3 regions of the Myxosarcina sp. GI1(2024) genome follow, and region 2 is predicted to be linked to each of the others. Evidence: riboswitches for the same ligand, from Rfam matches in the RefSeq annotation. Region 2 holds a riboswitch; each other region holds the start of a gene.
The links. Region 2 has a riboswitch for cobalamin ahead of ACLFKQ_RS11410 (sirohydrochlorin chelatase). Riboswitches for the same ligand answer to the same signal wherever they lie in the genome.

Region 1 (6,422 bases), 170 kb from region 2:
GCGCAGGCTATTAATTGGCAACCCGCCAAAAGTCATGGATAAATTCTCTTCGGTAAAGGTTTCTTCCGTCTTTCCCGAAGCCAAAATAGTTTGATTGAGCAGAATAGTGCGATCGCAAAAAGTGGAAATAGAGGCTAAATCGTGAGTGGATACTAGAATAGTGTGACCTTCTTCCCGTAGCTGGATCAGCAGATCGATCGTCCGTTTTTCGGTTTTTACATCTACACCCGAAAAAGGTTCGTCGAGTAAAATTACCTTACCTTCTTGAGCCAAGGCTCTTGCCAAAAATGCCCGTTTTTTCTGACCTCCAGATAGTTCGCCAATTTGATGGTGACGAAAATCGCTCATACCCACTCGTTCTAAACTTTCCATCACCAACCGACGGTCTTTTGAACCAGGGATACGCAACAGGTTCATATAACCGTAGCGTCCCATCATTACCACATCGTATACGCTTACAGGAAAATTCCAGTCTACTTCATCCGATTGCGGTACATAAGCCATTAACTGTTTTTTCTGAGCTTTTTGTACGGTCACATCACCAATGCGAATCTGTCCCTGGGCAGGCTTTAAAAATCCCATAATGGATTTAAATAAAGTAGATTTACCGCTACCGTTCGGTCCTACCAAAGCAGTAATACTGCCTGGCTCTACCGTACAGCTAACGTTGTAAAGAGCTAGTTTGGTATTGCTGTAGGTAACGCTGAGGTCATTGACGCTAATATCGAGTGCTTGAGTTGTTATTTGCATAATCTTTTAATTACTTATTACTTGCATTGCTACCCGCCAGCAAACCATTAGCAATGGTGCGAGCATCGTATTCGAGTAAATCTAAAAAAGTGGGAACTGGTCCTTCTTCTGACGAAAGAGAATCCACGTAAAGGTTTCCTCCAAATCTTGCTCCCGTCGTTTTGCCAACTTGTTTCATTCCTTCGTCGCTCACTGTAGTTTCGCAAAAAATGGTCGGCACATTGTTAGCTTTCACTTCTTCAATCACCCCCCGAACCTGCTTGGGAGTAAACTGCTGCTCGGCATTAATCGGCCACATATAAATTTCTTCCATATTGTAGTCGCGAGCGAGATAAGAAAATGCCCCTTCGCAACTTACTAAATAACGTTGATTTTCGGGGACTTGTGTCAAATCTGCCTGTAGTTCTTCGTCGATTGCTTTAAGCTTTTTGCTATATGCTTCGGCATTGGTGTTGTAGGTTGCGGCATTTTCTGGATCGAGTTTTACAAAAGCTTGACGAATATTTTCCACGTAAACCAAAGCATTCTGGGGCGACATCCAGGCGTGGGGATTGGGTTTATCTTCATATGGACCTTCAGAAATAGGAATTGGCTCTATACCTTCTGTCAATAACACCGAAGGAACATCTCGTACGTTGCCCAAAAACTGCTCGAACCAACGCTCCAAACCCATTCCGTTGTAAAGAATCAAATCGGCATCTTGAGCTTTGGCAATGTCGCTGGGTGTGGGTTCGTAGCCGTGAATTTCCGCACCAATGCGAGTAATAGATTCTACATTGAGTTTGTCACCTGCCACTTTTTGAGCGATGTCTGCTAATACGGTAAAAGTGGTGAGGACTTTCTTTTTACCTTCGTTATTAGCTACCTGTTCTGAATCAGCCTCCGTTGGTTGTGTGCTGTCTGAAGTAGTCGAGGTTGTAGTTTCCCCTGTACCCCCACAGCCAGTCAGCCAAACGCTTAATGCCAGAGTGGAGGAGAAGAGCATCTTTCGCTTTAAAAAAATTTGTGCCATCGAAAAATAAAATTGAACTCAATTTCATTATCGTATCACTTTTCTTTCATATTTCTCTCATTATTGAGCATGGCGACTATTGGCTTAAGCTTTTTTCATCAAAACAGCGCAACCATGTATCCCAGATAAAGCAGTAGCCCAAATAAAATTCTTAATAAAAATACCCCATAAAATTGTCGAACTAAATCCATGTCCGCCCATTAACTGGGCAATTAGCACGATACTGCCTTGATAAATACCGTAACCACTGACAAGACTTACAGCCAACCAAATCAAATAACCCCAAACACTATGACGGCTAAATTTTGGTCGCAATGTAACCAACCAAGTAACAAGTAACCAACAGTGTTTCTAAACCCATTACTAACCACCAAGTCAAAGATTCTAAAGTTCTGGGATATTGGCGAATGGTAAAGCCATAAAGCTGATTGGCAAACCAGATACTCATGGCACTAATTAGAGCTTTTTTGCGAGTCAACGTATTACCAGTTACCGCAGCAAAACCGACTAAAGGCGCATGAGGATAGATGATGCTGCTAGCACTACCAACAGTAATCAGAAACATCTGCCACCGATTACTTTTAGCGATCGCTTTTACTGCTATTTGCCAGGAATTGAGTTGAGATAATTCGCCATTTTTCCCAGATTTTGAAGAAACGAACCAAGATTTAGCTAGTTTTTCTACGTCAGATTTCATTGGTTTAAGGATGCTAAAGTCTAATAACTAATGACTAAACTGTTTTACGTCTCCGTCCCCAGAATTTTGCGATTAATCCCACCACAAAAATGAGAGTGAAATACAATAGACTGATGAACCTGACTAATAGTGGAGGAGCGATGCCTTCTACTTCTATTTCCTGAGATACCTGCATTTGCTTTATTGTTCGCAACAGCAGCAGAAGTAGAAACTGCACCAACTTCAACATTAGATGCTGCAACTTTGGCACTAACATTAACCACGAGTAAAACCGCGATCGCAATTATCGTCATGCCACTCAATAACATTCTGACTGGCTGAGGAGCGATTTCTCCATCATTCAAAGTTTGTTCGCCACCTAAAATCCAACCGCCAGTAAAACCAACTCCTAACAAAATAATCGCTAAAATTGCTAAATTACGATATTTTACGGCGTTTTCAGGAACTTTGAAGGTTAAAGAGTGCTCGAAAGCCTTAAATATGTCTGTAGCCTGGGGATTGGCAGCTACTTCCATAGTTTAGTTACCGCGAATGGGTAATACTTGCTCGAACTCTGGATTTCCTTGAGAGGCGATCGCTTCTAAACTGAGTAATTCTGTCCCCTCGACAATGGGAAAATCGGAAGTAAACCAGGGTGTTTTGGCTGGTGTGAAAATACCGACTTTTAAATTAGCATCAGTCAAAGGCTGTTCGTCAGCATCGAGTGCCTGAAGTTAAAATTTAACGACCGTATCATCGACAATTACATCTTCCAAAGGTGGTTCAGTTTGCAGTAGTACTGTTGGTTGAGAGACAATTGGTGTTAATTTAGATAACCAAACTAAACTACAACCTGCGATCGCTACTGCGGTCAATAAAATATATTTAATTAATTTCATTTTTTCTCCCTAATTAATGACAGGCGACCGTCAAAGTGTGATGACGAGTCTCGTGTAGCGCGTCATGAACGGGAGAATAGGTGGAAAAATAAAGCGTCCAAAGAATTATCATGCAAAGACCAACTATCAGAAAAACTTGGACTGGCAATGACAATACTAAACGCTGGGCGCGTTGCCCCAAACTACTTATGCTAACCATTATCTGTACCTCGCAGATTGATTTAGTGCGGTGTTAATATCGGCGGGCATTCTGACTAAGAGAATTTTAACGCTCTCATCACAGTTGCGGTACAGCGTTGGATTTTTACCAAACTTTCCCCATTACTTCTAATGACTGTTCCCCATTAGAACCGATTGAGTAACTGTTACAGTTATAGTAACCTTAATTAGATTGACTGCAACAAGAAATTTAAATGATTTAGGCTACAAAATAACTGCACCCCAGCACCTAAAGCCACCCAAAAGTAAACATTAATCGATGCACCTAAGTACCAGTCGCTACAGCTTTTTGAGCGACGCTCTCTAGCTTTGACTATTTCTCATACTTCTGACCAAGGCTCGTCAATCATGGTTTTCATATTTTCTGATTGCGAGAGAGGAAGACTATTTTGGTGATTTTTAAAAAATTTAACTTTTGGAAAGGTTGTACAGTCACTATTTTCACTTTTAGTTGAGATTGACACCGCGACTACTTTACCTAAACTCCGTGGAAAGTCTCCTGGTTGGATAAAAGGTTAGAAAAGAAGAAAAAGAAAGACCTATCCCATAGCGAAAAAGAGTTATTCTCGCCCTAAAAAATCGAAAAAGAAGCTTGTTAAACCTTATTTTCCGAGCTGAGTTGGACAATTCAGCTATTTTTAACTGGCTGAATTGTTTTCTGATGATTTTTTTTAGCTAAACCATAGATTTAACCGGAGTTGGCAATTTGCAATTAGGAATTAAAAGTCAAGTTGTTTTTTACGAGCTCTTAGGCAATTGAAACCGCTCGAGATCGATAATTTTTAAGTTTTAGCTTCGTCGAATTAGCGTCGATTTCAGATTTAATTTTCATCCATCGGAACGAAGTGTTTAGTTTCAGGTATGTATTTCCAAGCGATTCCTTCTGGATCTTTACTCTGACTCCATTCGGGAAAATCTTCGTCTAGTTTGCGTCTGCCGACGGTACTAGAGTTAAGATCGAGACGTTTGGCTAAATCTGCCTGAATTAAAAAGCGCTCTTCATCGGTAGTAGTGATTTCAGCTTCATCTACTGCAGAGCTTTCAGTCGCAACAGGCGATTCGGATTCTAACTCAGCTACATCAGTGGCAGCAGAAGTTGAATGCTCGCTAATTTGCTGTTGCTGTGTTTGTTCCTGCTTGGCTAAACTGGCAATTCCGCGAAAAGAAACTTTACCAGACTCACTAGCTGCTGACTCATAGGAATTGAGGGATAATTCTGATTCAGTTTCAGGTTCGCTGTCATCTAAAATACTTCCCAAGGCACTGGCAGTAGGAAAGTAATACACGATTCCTTTATCTGGAATGATTTTGGGCGCTACCCCGTAATCGCTAGCTTTCCCTTCTAAGAAACTCTTTGCCGCTTTGGCAGTCAAATTAGCTTTCAAGGATAAGTCTACTGGAGTAAGGTAACCGCGATTTTCTTTGATTAATTGATTGAAGTAAGGATTTACCTGAGCGCACCATTTTTGCCACTGATAATTTTGCCAAATTCTAAAAGCAACAATTGATAATGCCAACAACAGCAGTAAAGGCCAAAGCTTGTACAAAATGACAATTGATAGTGCTAGGGGCAAGATTAGAATTAGAATGCCAGCAGAACTATTGTTTAAGGGTTTTCCTGTCATAGTTGTAATTGCAATTGCTAAATCTATTAGTTGCAAGTTTGTCTTGCATAATTGCCAATCTTAATGCAATTTGGGTTGCAAAACATCCATTTCTAGCAAATATTTAAAAAAACCTGCAAGCCGGAACTAGATATTTACTGCAATTTTAGTCAAATTCAAGCGTTGCAGCATTGCCTGGCGAGCGGCAATGGCTAGAGAATCTGGTAGTTTCGCTAGCTCGATCTCGGTTTGATATTTTTTTTGCAAAGCTTTTTGAATCAGCCAGTCAGCAATAAAAGGATTTTTCGGTAATAGAGGACCGTGAGCGTAGGTGGCGATCGCATTACCCATAAAAGCTCCTTCCCAACCATCTGTACCGTTGTTACCAAAACCTTTAATTACTTTGCCCAATGGCTGAACGCGATTGAGATGAGTTCTTCCGCCGTGATTTTCAAAGCCAATGGCAATTGGTTTTTTACCAAGCATTGCTCGCAATTCTTCAGCTATGGGTGAAGCGACGATTTCAAAGACCAAATTGCCAATGCAGCGTGGTGCATCAATTCCTGGATGCTTGGTAACGAGATCGAATAAGCCCAATCCTTCAATTTTCTGTCCTAAGGCAGGTTCGTAAAAATGACCCAAAAGCTGCGGCGAACCGCAAGTAAATACACCAGGGGTATTGGTTGCTAGTTTGTGGCGCAAAGCATCGGCTTTTGCTCCCCATAAATCTCTCATCACAATGGCTTGCTGTCGGTCTTGCGCCCCTCCACCAACAATCAAATCTACTTTTTCGAACTCTTCAACACTAGATTCTCTTTGCAGGGGAACCAGATCTACTTCAATATCGCGCCATTGACAGCGTCGTTGTAAACAAATAACGTTGCCGCGATCGCCATAGGTACTCATTAAGGAAGGATACAGCCAGCCAATTGATAATTTCATTTTGCAAGCTCGTTGTGTAAGATTAATTTTTCCAATATATACCTCAACGACAAAAGGGCTAATTTTAAACCTTTACTCGATAAATCGTTCGTACTATTGGTTACAGATGTAACTTACTCGAGGAAAAATTGCCAGTTTAGTTTTGAAGAAAACACTTAAAGTAGCTAAACTATTGCTATGTTCGCTCTCGATAATCTTTGAAAATCGGGGCTTTTTCTGACATTCGATCGAATTTTACTAAATTAACGGAATTTAATGATATGACTGCTACGCCTACGACAACTAGAGAACGTGCAAGTCAAACCATCAAAGAAATTTAT
Region 2 (6,422 bases):
GTCATTTTAGACGGACAAGATATAGAGGGATCGGCGATCGCACGTCTCTATCTCAAACATCACATTCCCTATGGCTTACACGGTAGTTGGTGCGATGAGGTATTTATCTAGATAAAACTTTCAATCAACTCTGTGATGTTGCCTTGCAGCATAGCAGAAAACTTTAATTATAGTCATTTCAATTAATTTCCCGATGCTTTGATTGTGGTCAATTGCCAGCTATATTCGACCTGACGGGGTGACAACCCTGTGAGAAGTCAGACAGTGTAGGGAACAGAGACAACCTATGGTAAAAAAGATTCGGTCAGTTATTGAGAATCCGACCGAACCCTAAAAAATGTTAAACCAATTGTACCGCAATCATCTTTCACGTTATCTGAGTGATGACCAACTAATTACTTTGGAAGTGCTGGTATACCTTATCCAGACCTACAAACAAGTAAAGATAGAAAGACTAGCTGCATACTTCCCTTTACCAATTAAATATGAGAGCCGTCGTCGCCGAATCCAAAGGTTTTTGAAGTCCTCAGCTTTATCAGTTTCGTTAGTCTGGTTTCCCATAGTCAAAGAAGTAGTTCAAAAGAAATTCTTGCCAGACCAGACAATTTATCTAGTCTTAGATAGAACTCAATGGCAAGATAAAAATCTGTTCATGGTTGGAGTAGTGATGGCGAAAAGAGCTTTGCCTATATACTGGCAGTTTCTAGAGAAGAAAGGAGCCAGTAACTTCGCTCAACAAAAAGCCATATTACGTCCAGTATTGAAGCTGTTTAAACAACACCAAATCGTTATTTTAGGAGACAGAGAATTCCAGAGTGTTGAACTAGCTAAGTGGCTGACCCAGCAGCAGGTCTACTTTGTGCTTCGACAGAGAAAGAGTACGAAGATAATGGTAACTCAATTAGGTTTTACTCCCTTAAAAGACCTAGACGTTAATCCAGGAGACCAACGGTTTTATCAAGAAACTAAAGTCACTCAACTGCATCAAGTTTCGGGGATTTATTTAGGGGTCTATTGGCGACGTATTTACCGAGGCATGGGGGCAAAGGAACCCTGGTATCTGCTGACAAATTTACCCAATTTACCTGAAGCTGTCAAAGCCTATAAAAAGCGCGTAGGGATTGAGGCGATGTTTAAAGATTGCAAGTCAGGTGGCTACAATCTCGAGGGGTCGCAAGCTCAGATTGAACGCCTTACTCGTCTAGTTTTGCTCATCGCCATTGCTTACACTCACTCGGTGTTCAAAGGACATACTCTTAGCCTTCGAGGTCAGTCTAAATACATCGGTCGCCATCGAAAAATTAAACAATCTTTGACTCGCAACAGCTACTTTTGGCTTGGTTTATATGGTAGTAGCTGGCTGGTTTCATTTACCTTGATGAAGGAATGGATAAACAAATTGATGTGGCTCAATCTCAATAAGCTGCCTTTTTACCAGAGGGGTCTACGAGCTATGTTTATTATCCAGCAATCTTTCTAGCTCCCTTGTCACCCCTTCAGATATTCGACTTTCGTTAACCTCGATGACTACGGTTACTATTTGTAATGACTATATTTCCATAGCTGAGACTGTCTATATACTGCTTTTTAGCATAAGTCTCAGCTTTCTTTTTGCTCTAAAAATTTTCGTCGAACTAACGCTATCTACAACTGTAGAACAGCTTGAGGTATAGTTTTTTGTTCGAGGAATAGGTGTTTGTTGCTAAGGAGTTTGCCAAATACGCTGGTGATAATCCTCTGACTTGGCGTAGGGATCGCTGTCACCATGATGGTGATGATGTCCGTGATGATGGTGTCCGTGTCCGTGTTCATCTACTGCGGCAAGTCTAAACTTACACATTTCACAGTTCATTGCTACCTGACCCAATTGTGCTTCAATTTCTCGCTCTCGCATTACCTCTAATAATTGTGGCGCAATTCCCATTTCTGGCAAACTAGTAAAATTGATGTCTGGATACTTTTCCTGCTGTTGGGCGGTAATATTAAAAATTTTTTCCATTAAAGTACCCGTAAACAAGAAATAAGGTAAAACGATAATGCGTTTGGGCTGATAAAAATAAGCTCGTTGAAAGCCTTCTTCTAGACGAGGGTGGCTGATGCCAATAAAGCAAGTCTCCACCGTCTGATAACTACTACCTTCCCAAATAATCCTAGCTAGTTTGCACACATCACCATTAGCATCGGGATCGCTCGAACCACGACCGACAAATAATAATACCGTGTCAGTACGGGAAATGTTACAAGGATTATGTCGTGCTGTATCCAATTCTGCCAGGCGATTGCGCCACAGTTGGATAATTTTCGGATTAATTCCAAAATGACGACCGTAACTGAAGCTTAACTGAGGATAGAGCGATCGCGTCCGATCCAATTCGTTAGTTACATCAAATTTATTATGTCTAGCTGCAAATAACAAAATTGGCAGTGCCGAAATTTCTGTATAGCCTTGTTGGACGCAGGTTGCTACTCCTTGCTCGATTGTCGGTTCGGTTAATTCTAAAAAACAAGGTATTACGGGACGAGAAGTATCTAGTTGTTGGTAAATTTCGATAAACTCGAGAAAAGTTTGTCTGCCTCGAGGGTTTCTCGTACCATGTCCGATGGCGAGTAAAGGTCTTTTATATGGTAAGGGTGGTAATTGAAGTGAGTTGAATTTAGGAAAAGAATTGGCAATAACCATCTAGTTAAATTAGCTCCGATTTTGTGGAAAAGAGATCGAGACTTAGTTTATATGAAGAAATATGTTATCGGCGATCGCCGCAACAATGAGCCAGCTGTACCATAAGATGGAGTAGAAACTCAAATAAATGCTGGTAGCGACAAATTACATACCAGGTTTGCTGATTCAAACTTTACTTGAAAATCAACTTGCTCGATCGGGAAAGTAATAGCTACCAAACAAATAGTCATATAATTGAGCGATCGCCTAGAGCGCAAACTAGCCAGTCATCAATCGTAGCGTACAAAAAAATGCTTTAGCTAAACAATTGGCGATCGCCACTAAAAAACTGTCAAACATCTGTACCTCGCAGATATATTAAATCGATCGACTACATTCATCGGCGGGCATTCTGACTGAGAGATTAATCGATTGTCAATCTCATCACAGTTGCGGGACAGCGTTGGATTTGCACCAAACTTTCCCCTTTACTTCTAATGACTGTTCCCCATTAGAACCGATTAATTTATTTTACTCCTAAAGAGCTGAAGATTTCCCAACTATTCTGGAAGTAGAGAAAGCTATTTTCAAAGGAATTTGTTTGAGAAAAGATAAGTGAACCAGCAGTAAATAAGAGTAAGTAGACCTGTAAGCAAGTTCGATCGACAACGACTTGTAAGAATATTTGCACTCGAAACTATCTAGTTCTTCAATACTTCGCTGTCGAGGCGATCGCATCAACCTATTGACAAGCAAAAAAACATCCAATTACTTCTTAGTAAAATCTCAAACGGCGATCGCTTCTACTCGATCGATTAAAGTTGGCTGAGTCTTCGATCTATCCATTGCTTAGCTTTGACGATCGCATCCATAGGGCTATTGGCACTAGGAACGGCAACAGCACAACCTTCTTCGTAATTTACCCAAGCAGCATAGACATACTCTCCGTCAAGCTCATCGCGATCGATCTCTATTTTGCAGCCACGATAGGCAAAGGAAAGCATAATCTGGGGATAATGAGCTTCTATCATCATTTATTTATTTCTTCTACAAGACTTAAAGTAGATCTTTGAAGCGGATATTTAAGCTACTTAACTTTATATCCGCTTCGATTAATTCGCTACTTATGCAGCAGCTAGATTTTGAGCGACAAACTCCCAGTTGACCAGCTTACCGATAAATTCATCCATATAAGCAGGACGTTGATTTTGATAATCGAGATAGTAGGCGTGTTCCCAAACGTCTGTTGTTAATAAAGGAATTTGTCCGCTAGTTAGAGGATTATCAGCGTTAAGAGTTTTAGTAACTTTGAGAGTATTGCCATCTAGTACTAGCCAAGCATAGCCACTACCAAATTGAGACGTACCTGCATTTTTGTAAGCTTCTACAAATTGCTCGAAACTACCAAAGTCGGTATCTATTTTTTTAGCTAATTCTCCCGTGGGAGTCCCACCGCCATTTGGTTTCATACATTGCCAATAAAAAGTGTGATTCCAAGCTTGAGCGGCATTATTAAACAAACCGCTTTTGCTAGAATCCCCTGCTACTGCTTTAATTACTTCTTCAATGGGTTTGCTATCGAGTTCTGTACCCTTAACTGCGTCATTATATTTATTGACGTACTTAGCATGGTGTTTATCATGATGAAACTCTAAAGTTCTCTCAGAAATCACTGGTTCTAAAGCTGTGTAGTCGTAAGGAAGAGATGGTAATTCGTATGCCATGATGTTTGTTTTCGTCCTCTCTAAAAAATATCCATTTGGCAGGATTGAGAATAGACATTTGTTTTCGGCAAATAACTTTTTTTAAGCCTATTCCGACCTTCTTTGGAGATAGTATCGTAGTTTTAACAATCGCAAAATCCTACTCCTGGGGTGGGGCAACAGAAGATAGTAAGAGAAGAGTAAACAGCACTTAACCCTAAAACAATATTGAATTGAATATTATTTCAGTGTTAGAGCTCGTCTGAAAAGTAAATTTTGTTACCTTAAGGTCTAATTTCATACCTAGAAGAGCGGATTATAACCCTAGTAATTTCGTTTGAGTAAATTTGATCGAAGGTAATCATTGAGACTTTTCGGATATTCTCTTAAATCGCAGCGATCGCAGTTTAAACAAACAAAATGCTTTTTTACTTCAGATAACAACACTGGAGGGATATAACTCTTTTTCTGATTCTTTATTTCTTCGGCAAATTGTTCCAGTTATTTTTATATGATGTCTAAGACTTTAAAGCCTTAATTTTTAAAACTTTTAATAATAACTTTATAATAATTTTAGGTAGTTGCACAGAGTTAAAAATTACTTTTTTACTACAAAATTATATATATCAATAGTTTGTGAATTAAATCTAAAAACATTTAATGCTTATCATTTTCATCAAACAAATCAGACTAAACATTGCTAAATTCAGACTCATGCAAATCTAAGATATTAAATTGTAGTCAGCTAAAAATTAACAAATTCTTAAAAGCGTTTTAGTGAGTTTACCAATGGGAGTATCCTAAGTTTTTAATTAAACAATTATACTTATCCGCAAAACGAACATTTTTTCAAAAATTTTTATGCATTTGGATCGATATGTTTGACATACTTTCATTGCGTTTTTTGTTCGAATTATCTCTTTACTATGGAAATAATTGTTATTAGTTTAATAATTGGATTAATTTCAAGTGTATTGCTCATTTGGCTAATACGCTCTAGGATACGAGCAACTAATGAAGAACGAGACAATTCTTTGCTCGCAGAGTACATACAGCTATTACGTGAAAGTTCAACTTCATCCGAAGATGAAGATGACGAAGAATTACCAGAAGACAGCAATAATAACTACGAATAAAAATTGAGAAAATAGTACAGTATATTTTTTGGACAAGCAGCCAGTCACATTTAACTAAGCAAAATTGAGATATACAGATGAATGTTTACTCAGTAACTTTTAAACTTCTCAAACGATTTAAAGCTGCTGCTAACTCAAAGCGGCGAAATAAAGCTAAATCTCCTTGAGAAAAGTTGGTTATAGTGTCTAAACTTTCTTTAGTAATATCGTCGATAACTCGGTCTAAAACTTCGGGTAGAGTTAGCCGGTTATCAAGATATTTTTCTTTGGCATAAACTATAGCTTGAGCGATCGCTTTTAACTGTCCCGTATCGACTATTTGCTCTACGGCTGAAAGGTCGATATCTTCCGTACCGAAAACAATTTTATCGACATCTCGAACTGTTAACTTGACTTCCTTTTTACCCCGACTAGCATCTATACTGTCAGGTAGCGGTATTCTAGGGCTAATCTTGCCAAAATTCGCTCCACCTTCCGCTTGTCTTTCTGTCACGTACTGTTTGGCGATCGCTTTGGCTCGTTCCGTAACCTCGTATGGTAGAAAGTTTTCCATAGCGATAACCGTATCTGCCACCTCAAAATAATCGCCGCTGCCACCCATAACCAGAATAGTAGAAACGCCATAGTCAGTATAAAGTTGTCGTACCTTGTCGATAAACGGCGTAATTGGTTCTTTGTCTTTAGCTATTAAAGCCTGCATCCGGCGATCGCGGATGGTAAAGTTGGTAGCAGAAGTATCTTCGTCGATTAATAGCAATTTTGTACCTGCTTCTAAAGCTTCGATAATATTTGCCGCTTGCGAAGTACTGCCACTGGCGTTGGTAGTAGAGAAACTGGTAGTGGAACGACCTTGGGGTAAATGGTTGATAAACGGAGAAATATCGACTCCTGCGATGCTGCGTCCATCTTCGGCGCGAATTTTAA
Region 3 (6,422 bases), on a different contig from region 2:
ATCAAACGATAGCGTTTCTCGCTTTCTTCTAATGCCTGAAGAGTATGTTTGATTCTGGTAATATCCTGAAATAACGATACGAAATAGAGCGGTTCATCTTTTTCGTCGCGCATTATCGAAGTACTGATGTTGAGCCATACCGGATAACCCTCCTGGTGAATATAGCGTTTTTCTATAGTAACGCTATCAATTTCTCCGTCGATTAACTGCCGAGTCAATTCTAAATCGCGCGGTAGGTCTTCGGGATGAGTGATAGCTTGGAAAGTAGTACGATTTAATTCTTCTGAAGTGTAACCGATAATCTTACACAGAGCGGGATTGACCTCTAGCCAGCGACCTTCTAAAGATAATATTGCCATGCCGACTGCGGCTTGTTGGAATGCGCCGTTAAACCGAGTTTGACTATCTTTTAAAGCCCGTTCTACGGCAATGCGATCGCTAATGTCTCGCATTACTGTTACTGCGCCTAATTTTTCTCCTGTAGGGGTAACGATCGCCTCGCCGCTGGCCAAAAGATGACGCATTTTAGCGTTTTGAGGTTTGATTACCATTTCGACATTGTGCACTGATTCTCCTTGCAAAGCCCGAAATAGAGGAATATCTTCTTGCCTCATCAAAGTTTCCCCGTCGGCATAGTACAAATCGTAGTGCTTACTCCAATCGGCAGCCGCGATCGCTTTTTGCGGCAGCCCGTGAAATTCTTGAGTAGCGCGATTGAATAAAGTCAGTACCCCTTGGCGATCGCAAGCGACGATTCCTTCTGCAAGATTGTCTAACAGTGCGCGTATGAATTCTCGTTCGGCAGTTAATTCGCGAGCCAATTGTGGCGATGCTTCAATCTTGTTGCCGACTCCCATCCATTCAACGATGCGTTCTTGGCGATCGCGAATCGGCTTGACTTCAAAGCAAAAGCTCTGATACTCGCCAAATTTATCTCTCAACCGCAGTGTAGTTTGCCAGCCACTGCTGAGATGGTCTATTCGGGCGAGCTGAGTTTGAAAACCGTCTCGTTCTTCTGGCAGCAGCGACTCTAGAAAACAGCGATCGAGCGCTTCCGTAATTTCTAACCCCGTGTATTCTCGCCAATTAGAATTTACGTAAGTAATAATTCCCGGCGATTCTGCCAGCCAAACAATATCTTTGCTAGCGGCGAGCAAGCGATCGTAGCGCGAGCGATAAATTGCCAGTTCTTGTTTTAATTTTTCTATTTCTTGCTGACATGATTGCATTTTTGTTCTAATGGTTGAGTTTTAGTTTTTCTCAGTTTTTGCTTTGTCTTTAATAACTACCAATAGACCCAAGTTTACTAAAATTTATATTTTCAACAACTGTTCTACGTTTTATCACCTTAAATAAAACCGTTTCACTGTTTCCTCTAGCGGAGGAAAGAATTTGAATTGTCAATTAAATCTAAGAATACTGTGCTGTTAGCAACAAGGTATGAAGTAAAAATTATAAAATATTATTTTATTTATAGTTTTAAGTAGTGGCAACTGCTTGAATGTTTATTTCTGTTGAAAATAAGAATTCAAAACTTCTAGACCAGTAATCCTTCAGTAGTTTTCTGTACTATATTATTAATGAGTAGCTGGTGCGATCGCCAATGGCAAAGGATATTAGATTGGTTACAGACTACAAAAAGTCTTCTCTATCTTCAAGCCAATCGTCATCTCCGAGCGAACCAAAGTTCAAAATAAATCTATTTCTTTTAGTAGATGTTAAATAAAAAAAGTATTGTAAAACAGAAGTATAAATCGATCCGAGACTGGAATCGAGCGGTTTCTCAATAAATATAAATAAATATTAACTCAGTTCGACTATTGCCAAGAGGCTCAATTTAGCAAAAAATAAATACAGAATTCATAAAAGAAAAGAAAAAATATGCCTATTAATTTAAGAGAGGACATTATGTACATCCTGCTACAAAAAATCAAAGCAGGAGAAAACACTGGTCACACGGTAGATTTTAAAAGTACGGATTTTACTGGTAGAAATCTGACCATCTCGGATTTTCTAGGACATTTAGATTATCTCAATCAAAAAGAGTATATCGATGCCGATTTTACGGGTAATGCCTACGCCAATCAAGAAGACGTACCCGATGTAATCGATTCTAAAGAAGTAGATTTTCGCGTTGCCAATACTTTAGGTGCTCCCGATGGACCCCTACCTCATTTAATTCGGTTCAAACGAGCCGCATTGACCGATAGAGGAGAAAAAATGCTCGAGCGCATGCAAGAAAGCCCCCCGTCAGCATTGGATGAGGGTCCCGTAACTACAATTGTCGGCAAAGATACACCTTTTCTAGAAGAAGTTGCTCTCAAAGCCGAACTTCCCGATATCTTTGATGCCAGAGATTTAGTCACCGTAGTCTATCGCACGATGCGAGATTTAATGAGTACCGAGGCAGCAGAAAAAGTCGAATCAGAATTACATCGACCTGCCGAACCTACCGATAAAAAGAGACTACAGGAAGAAATTGCCCAACTGTGGAAAGATGAAAATCCCATCGTGTCTTGGTTGAGTAAAGTTCGTCCTCCGTTAAAATTTGACGATGAAACTTTTCTCTTTCGCATTAAACAGGAAGGAGGGTTGCCCAAAGGTACCAATGCCGAAAAAGTAGTCAAAGCAATTTTCTCGGCGACCAAAGATGAATTATCATCCGAAAGAGTCGCCGAAATTGGAGAATTTCTGCCAGGAAAAATCAAACAACTCTGGCAGGAAGCTTAATTACTCGAAGACACAGATAGATGTTCAATGGATTAAGGGACGAAGTTACGGCTACTGTGCCTTAAAGAAGAATCTGCTTTGACATTGAGACTATTTAGACTCACTAAGAGTAAAGGGTAAATATTTATGCTATTACCCTTTCTTTTTTTTATTTATTTCTATTCCCTCTCTTCTAAGTCGTGTATTCTGCATTGATTTCGACATATTTATAGGTCAGATCGCAACCCCAAGCGACGCTGCTTCCCTTACCTACGCCGATAGAAACCGTAATTAATACCGTGTCGTTCTGTAAGTATTCTCCTGCGGCTGCCCGAGCGAGATAATCACTAGCAGCAGTGCGATCGAAAGGAAGGGGCTGTCCATTTTGCATCAGTTGAATATCCCCCAAGGTAATATTTAACTCATCCTGATGAAACTTAACCCCTGCTCTACCTGCGGCAGCAGCAATTCTGCCCCAGTTAGGATCGCTCCCAAAAACTGCCGATTTGACTAGAGACGAACCAGCAATGGTTTTAGCTACTACTGAAGCTGCCCGGTCGTCAATCGCTCCCGATACTCGTACTTCAATCAGACAAGTAGCTCCTTCGCCATCACGGGCAACCGCTTTGGCTAAATGTTGGCAGACTGCGGTTAACATTGCCTCTAGCTTTTCAGAGTTTTTGCTATTATCCACGATCGCCGAAGTACGGGATTGTCCGTTAGCCAGAGCTAGTAGAGTATCGTTAGTACTGGTGTCGCCATCGACGGTAATTTGATTGAAACTGCGGTTGGTAGCTCGCCTGAGCATTTCTTGCCATAGCTGAGTGGAAACCGCCGCGTCGCAGGTAACAAACGCCAGCATGGTTGCCATATTAGGATGAATCATTCCCGAACCCTTAGCAATACCGCCAATTCTAACGGGACGACCTTCAATAGTAGTTTCTAAAGCAATTTCCTTGGTAACCAAATCGGTAGTAATAATGGCTTTAGCAGCATCTTTACCCCCCTCAACAGAAACTGCGGCAACTAATTGAGGTATTCCTCGTCGCAAAGCATCCATTTTAATTCTCTGACCGATGACACCTGTAGAAGCCAGTAGAATTGAATCTTTAGCAATATTTAATTCTCTACCCAATAACTCAGCACAGTCCAGAGCATCTTGCCACCCTGATTCTCCCGTAGCGGCATTAGCTTGTCCGGCATTGCAAAGAATCGCCCTAGCGCTAGCTTTAGCTTGGAGACGTTGACGGCAGTAATCGACACAAGCAGCCCGCACCTGACTGATGGTAAATACTCCTGCAGCGATCGCCTCAGATTCGGATAAAATTAATGCCAAATCCTTGGCACCCGAAGCCTTCAATCCTGCCCTGATTCCAGCCGCTTTAAATCCTTTGGGTGCAGTTATACCACCGCTTACTACCTGCCAGTCTGCCATTATGCTCAACGATTTATATATTTTTTGATTTTTAGCTGATTATACCAATCTTGTGGTAGATTAAAACTTATCTGCATCTGCAACATCGGTTTTGATGGGGATCAGCCATCAGACGCAAGGGGGAAAGTTCAGTGCAAATCTGACGCTGTCCCGCAACTGTAAGGAGTAACTCTAGATGCTCTAAGTCAGGATGCCCGCCGCTGGTAGCTTTAAAACTTGAATCACATTTATCTGCGAGGTACGGATAATGTCTGCTCTATCGCTTCAGTTGCGATCGCTGAAAAAATCTCAGGCGATCGTCCCACTATTATTTGGTTGTTTGCTGCTGTTTATCTGGTTTATTGGCATCGAACCAGCCCATGCCCATCATCCTTTTGGCGGTCAAGTTCCCAGTAATTTTATTGAAGGATTTTTATCTGGTTTGGGTCATCCAGTTATCGGTATCGACCATCTGTCCTTCACCATTGCTGTCGGTTTACTAGCAGCTTTAAACTCTAGATGGGGAATGATAATTCCAGTAAGTTTTATTGTTGCTACAGCTTTAGGAACTGGAATACATCTACTCGGTGTCGAATTACCTCTAACAGAACTAATTATTGCTGCTTCGGTTTTGCTTATTGGGATTTACCTAGCACGACAAGAACATAATAAGTCAGTTTTATATCTTGTTTTGGCAGCTGTAGCGGGAATTTTCCACGGCTATGCCTATGGAGAAGCAATTTTTGGTGCGGAAATGACTCCTCTCGGTGCTTATTTACTGGGTTTTTGTCTAATTCAATTAGTAATTAGCGCGATCGCTTTTTTTGTGGGCAAGTTAATTATCGCTCGCTCTCTGTCGGACAATAAGGCTAATTTGAATTTGCGCTTTGTGGGTTTTACCGTTTTTGGTTTGGGTTTGGCTTTCTTCACTAATACGCTCATCGGTTGAGAAAAAATTCAGGCAAAAGACAATTAACCATCAACTATTAACAATCGACAAAATCAATGCATAAAATACCGGTAACCGTAATTTCTGGTTTTCTCGGCGCGGGAAAAACAACTTTAGTGCGCCATTTGTTACAAAATAATCGAGGCAGACGAATTGCCGTTCTGGTCAACGAATTTGGCGAGGTGGGAATAGACGGCGAATTATTGAGGTCTTGTCAGGTGTGTGATGAAGTAGAAACTGCCGAGAGCAATATTATCGAATTAACTAACGGTTGTTTGTGCTGCACGGTACAGGAAGAGTTTTATCCGACCATGCAAGAATTACTCAAGCGGAGAGATAAGATCGACTGTTTGCTAATCGAAACTTCAGGACTGGCATTACCCAAACCCCTAGTGCAAGCCTTTCGCTGGCCGGCAATTCGCAATAGTGCCACGGTAGACGGAGTAGTTACCGTAGTAGATTGTCAGGCATTAGCTAACGGTGCGATTGTTGGAGATTTGGAGGCGTTAGAAGCCCAGCGTCAAGCCGATCCCAATTTAGAACACGAAACACCCCTAGAAGAACTATTTGAAGACCAGCTAGCCTGTGCGGATTTGGTGCTATTAACCAAAACCGATCTAGTAAATTCCGCCGATAGAGAAAAGATCGAAACTTGGCTCCGAAGTGAATTGTCTCCCGGGGTAAAAATTGCAGTCGTCAGTAAAGGAGAAATCGCACCAGAGCTGTTACTGGGTTTTAATGCTGCTGTCGAAGACGATTTGAGCAACCGTCATTCCCATCACGATGATGAACCAGACCACGAACACGACGATGAAATTAATTCGATCGAAATCGTTTGCGATCGCGCTTTTGAACCAGAAACTCTCATCGCACAGTTACAAAAGCTATTACAACAGCATGAGATTTACCGCATTAAAGGTTTCGTCAATGTAAAGGCAAAGCCAATGCGGTTGGTATTACAAGGAGTAGGTAATCGTTTCGATCGCTTTTACGACCGCTTTTGGCAGCCTGAGGAACTGCGACAAACTCGCTTGGTTGCGATTGGACGTAATTTAGATAAAAAGCTGGTAGAAGCGGCAATTTTAAAATAAATCCCATACTCGTACTACTTGGAATATAAGTAAAATATATCGCTTTATACTGCATACTAAGTATAGCTTCGTCGTATTATAAACTTAAATATATTTATTTATAGAGAGCGAAAGCTATGAAACTAAGATCGCTAGTCGGAATGCTTGCTGGAATGAGCTTCGTCTTAGGAGGAGCGATCGTTTCTCCTTTAGCCAGTCTAGCTAGAGTCAACAATAACACTTATTATTGCGCCCAACTTAACGGCAAATGGAACACTTT

Region 1: another riboswitch for cobalamin. It lies ahead of ACLFKQ_RS12245 (CbtB domain-containing protein); the one in region 2 lies ahead of ACLFKQ_RS11410 (sirohydrochlorin chelatase).
Region 3: another riboswitch for cobalamin. It lies ahead of ACLFKQ_RS25815 (HupE/UreJ family protein); the one in region 2 lies ahead of ACLFKQ_RS11410 (sirohydrochlorin chelatase).

Annotation. Positions count from the first base shown of each region.
Region 1 covers NZ_JBKGTY010000002.1:669,561-675,982, forward strand. Annotated here, with positions in the region: gene ACLFKQ_RS12210 (metal ABC transporter ATP-binding protein) at 1-750, opposite strand, end outside; gene ACLFKQ_RS12215 (metal ABC transporter substrate-binding protein) at 761-1,762, opposite strand; gene ACLFKQ_RS12220 (hypothetical protein) at 1,847-2,077, opposite strand; gene ACLFKQ_RS12225 (hypothetical protein) at 2,061-2,459, opposite strand; gene ACLFKQ_RS12230 (hypothetical protein) at 2,504-2,974, opposite strand; gene ACLFKQ_RS12235 (hypothetical protein) at 2,978-3,142, opposite strand; gene ACLFKQ_RS12240 (hypothetical protein) at 3,173-3,337, opposite strand; gene ACLFKQ_RS12245 (CbtB domain-containing protein) at 3,351-3,536, opposite strand; cobalamin riboswitch at 3,561-3,707, opposite strand; gene ACLFKQ_RS12250 (hypothetical protein) at 4,378-5,181, opposite strand; gene ACLFKQ_RS12255 (type 1 glutamine amidotransferase) at 5,308-6,102, opposite strand; gene clpS (ATP-dependent Clp protease adapter ClpS) at 6,363-6,422, shown strand, end outside.
Region 2 covers NZ_JBKGTY010000002.1:496,718-503,139, forward strand. Annotated here, with positions in the region: gene ACLFKQ_RS11400 (carotenoid oxygenase family protein) at 1-111, shown strand, start outside; gene ACLFKQ_RS11405 (IS4 family transposase) at 338-1,480, shown strand; gene ACLFKQ_RS11410 (sirohydrochlorin chelatase) at 1,703-2,680, opposite strand; cobalamin riboswitch at 3,045-3,196, opposite strand; gene ACLFKQ_RS11415 (hypothetical protein) at 3,475-3,693, opposite strand; gene ACLFKQ_RS11420 (superoxide dismutase) at 3,784-4,383, opposite strand; gene ACLFKQ_RS11425 (hypothetical protein) at 5,337-5,498, shown strand; gene ACLFKQ_RS11430 (ABC-ATPase domain-containing protein) at 5,584-6,422, opposite strand, start outside.
Region 3 covers NZ_JBKGTY010000010.1:125,936-132,357, forward strand. Annotated here, with positions in the region: gene ACLFKQ_RS25800 (PAS domain S-box protein) at 1-1,229, opposite strand, end outside; gene ACLFKQ_RS25805 (DUF2267 domain-containing protein) at 1,882-2,730, shown strand; gene argJ (bifunctional ornithine acetyltransferase/N-acetylglutamate synthase) at 2,903-4,144, opposite strand; cobalamin riboswitch at 4,215-4,360, shown strand; gene ACLFKQ_RS25815 (HupE/UreJ family protein) at 4,392-5,072, shown strand; gene cobW (cobalamin biosynthesis protein CobW) at 5,129-6,163, shown strand; gene ACLFKQ_RS25825 (COP23 domain-containing protein) at 6,280-6,422, shown strand, end outside.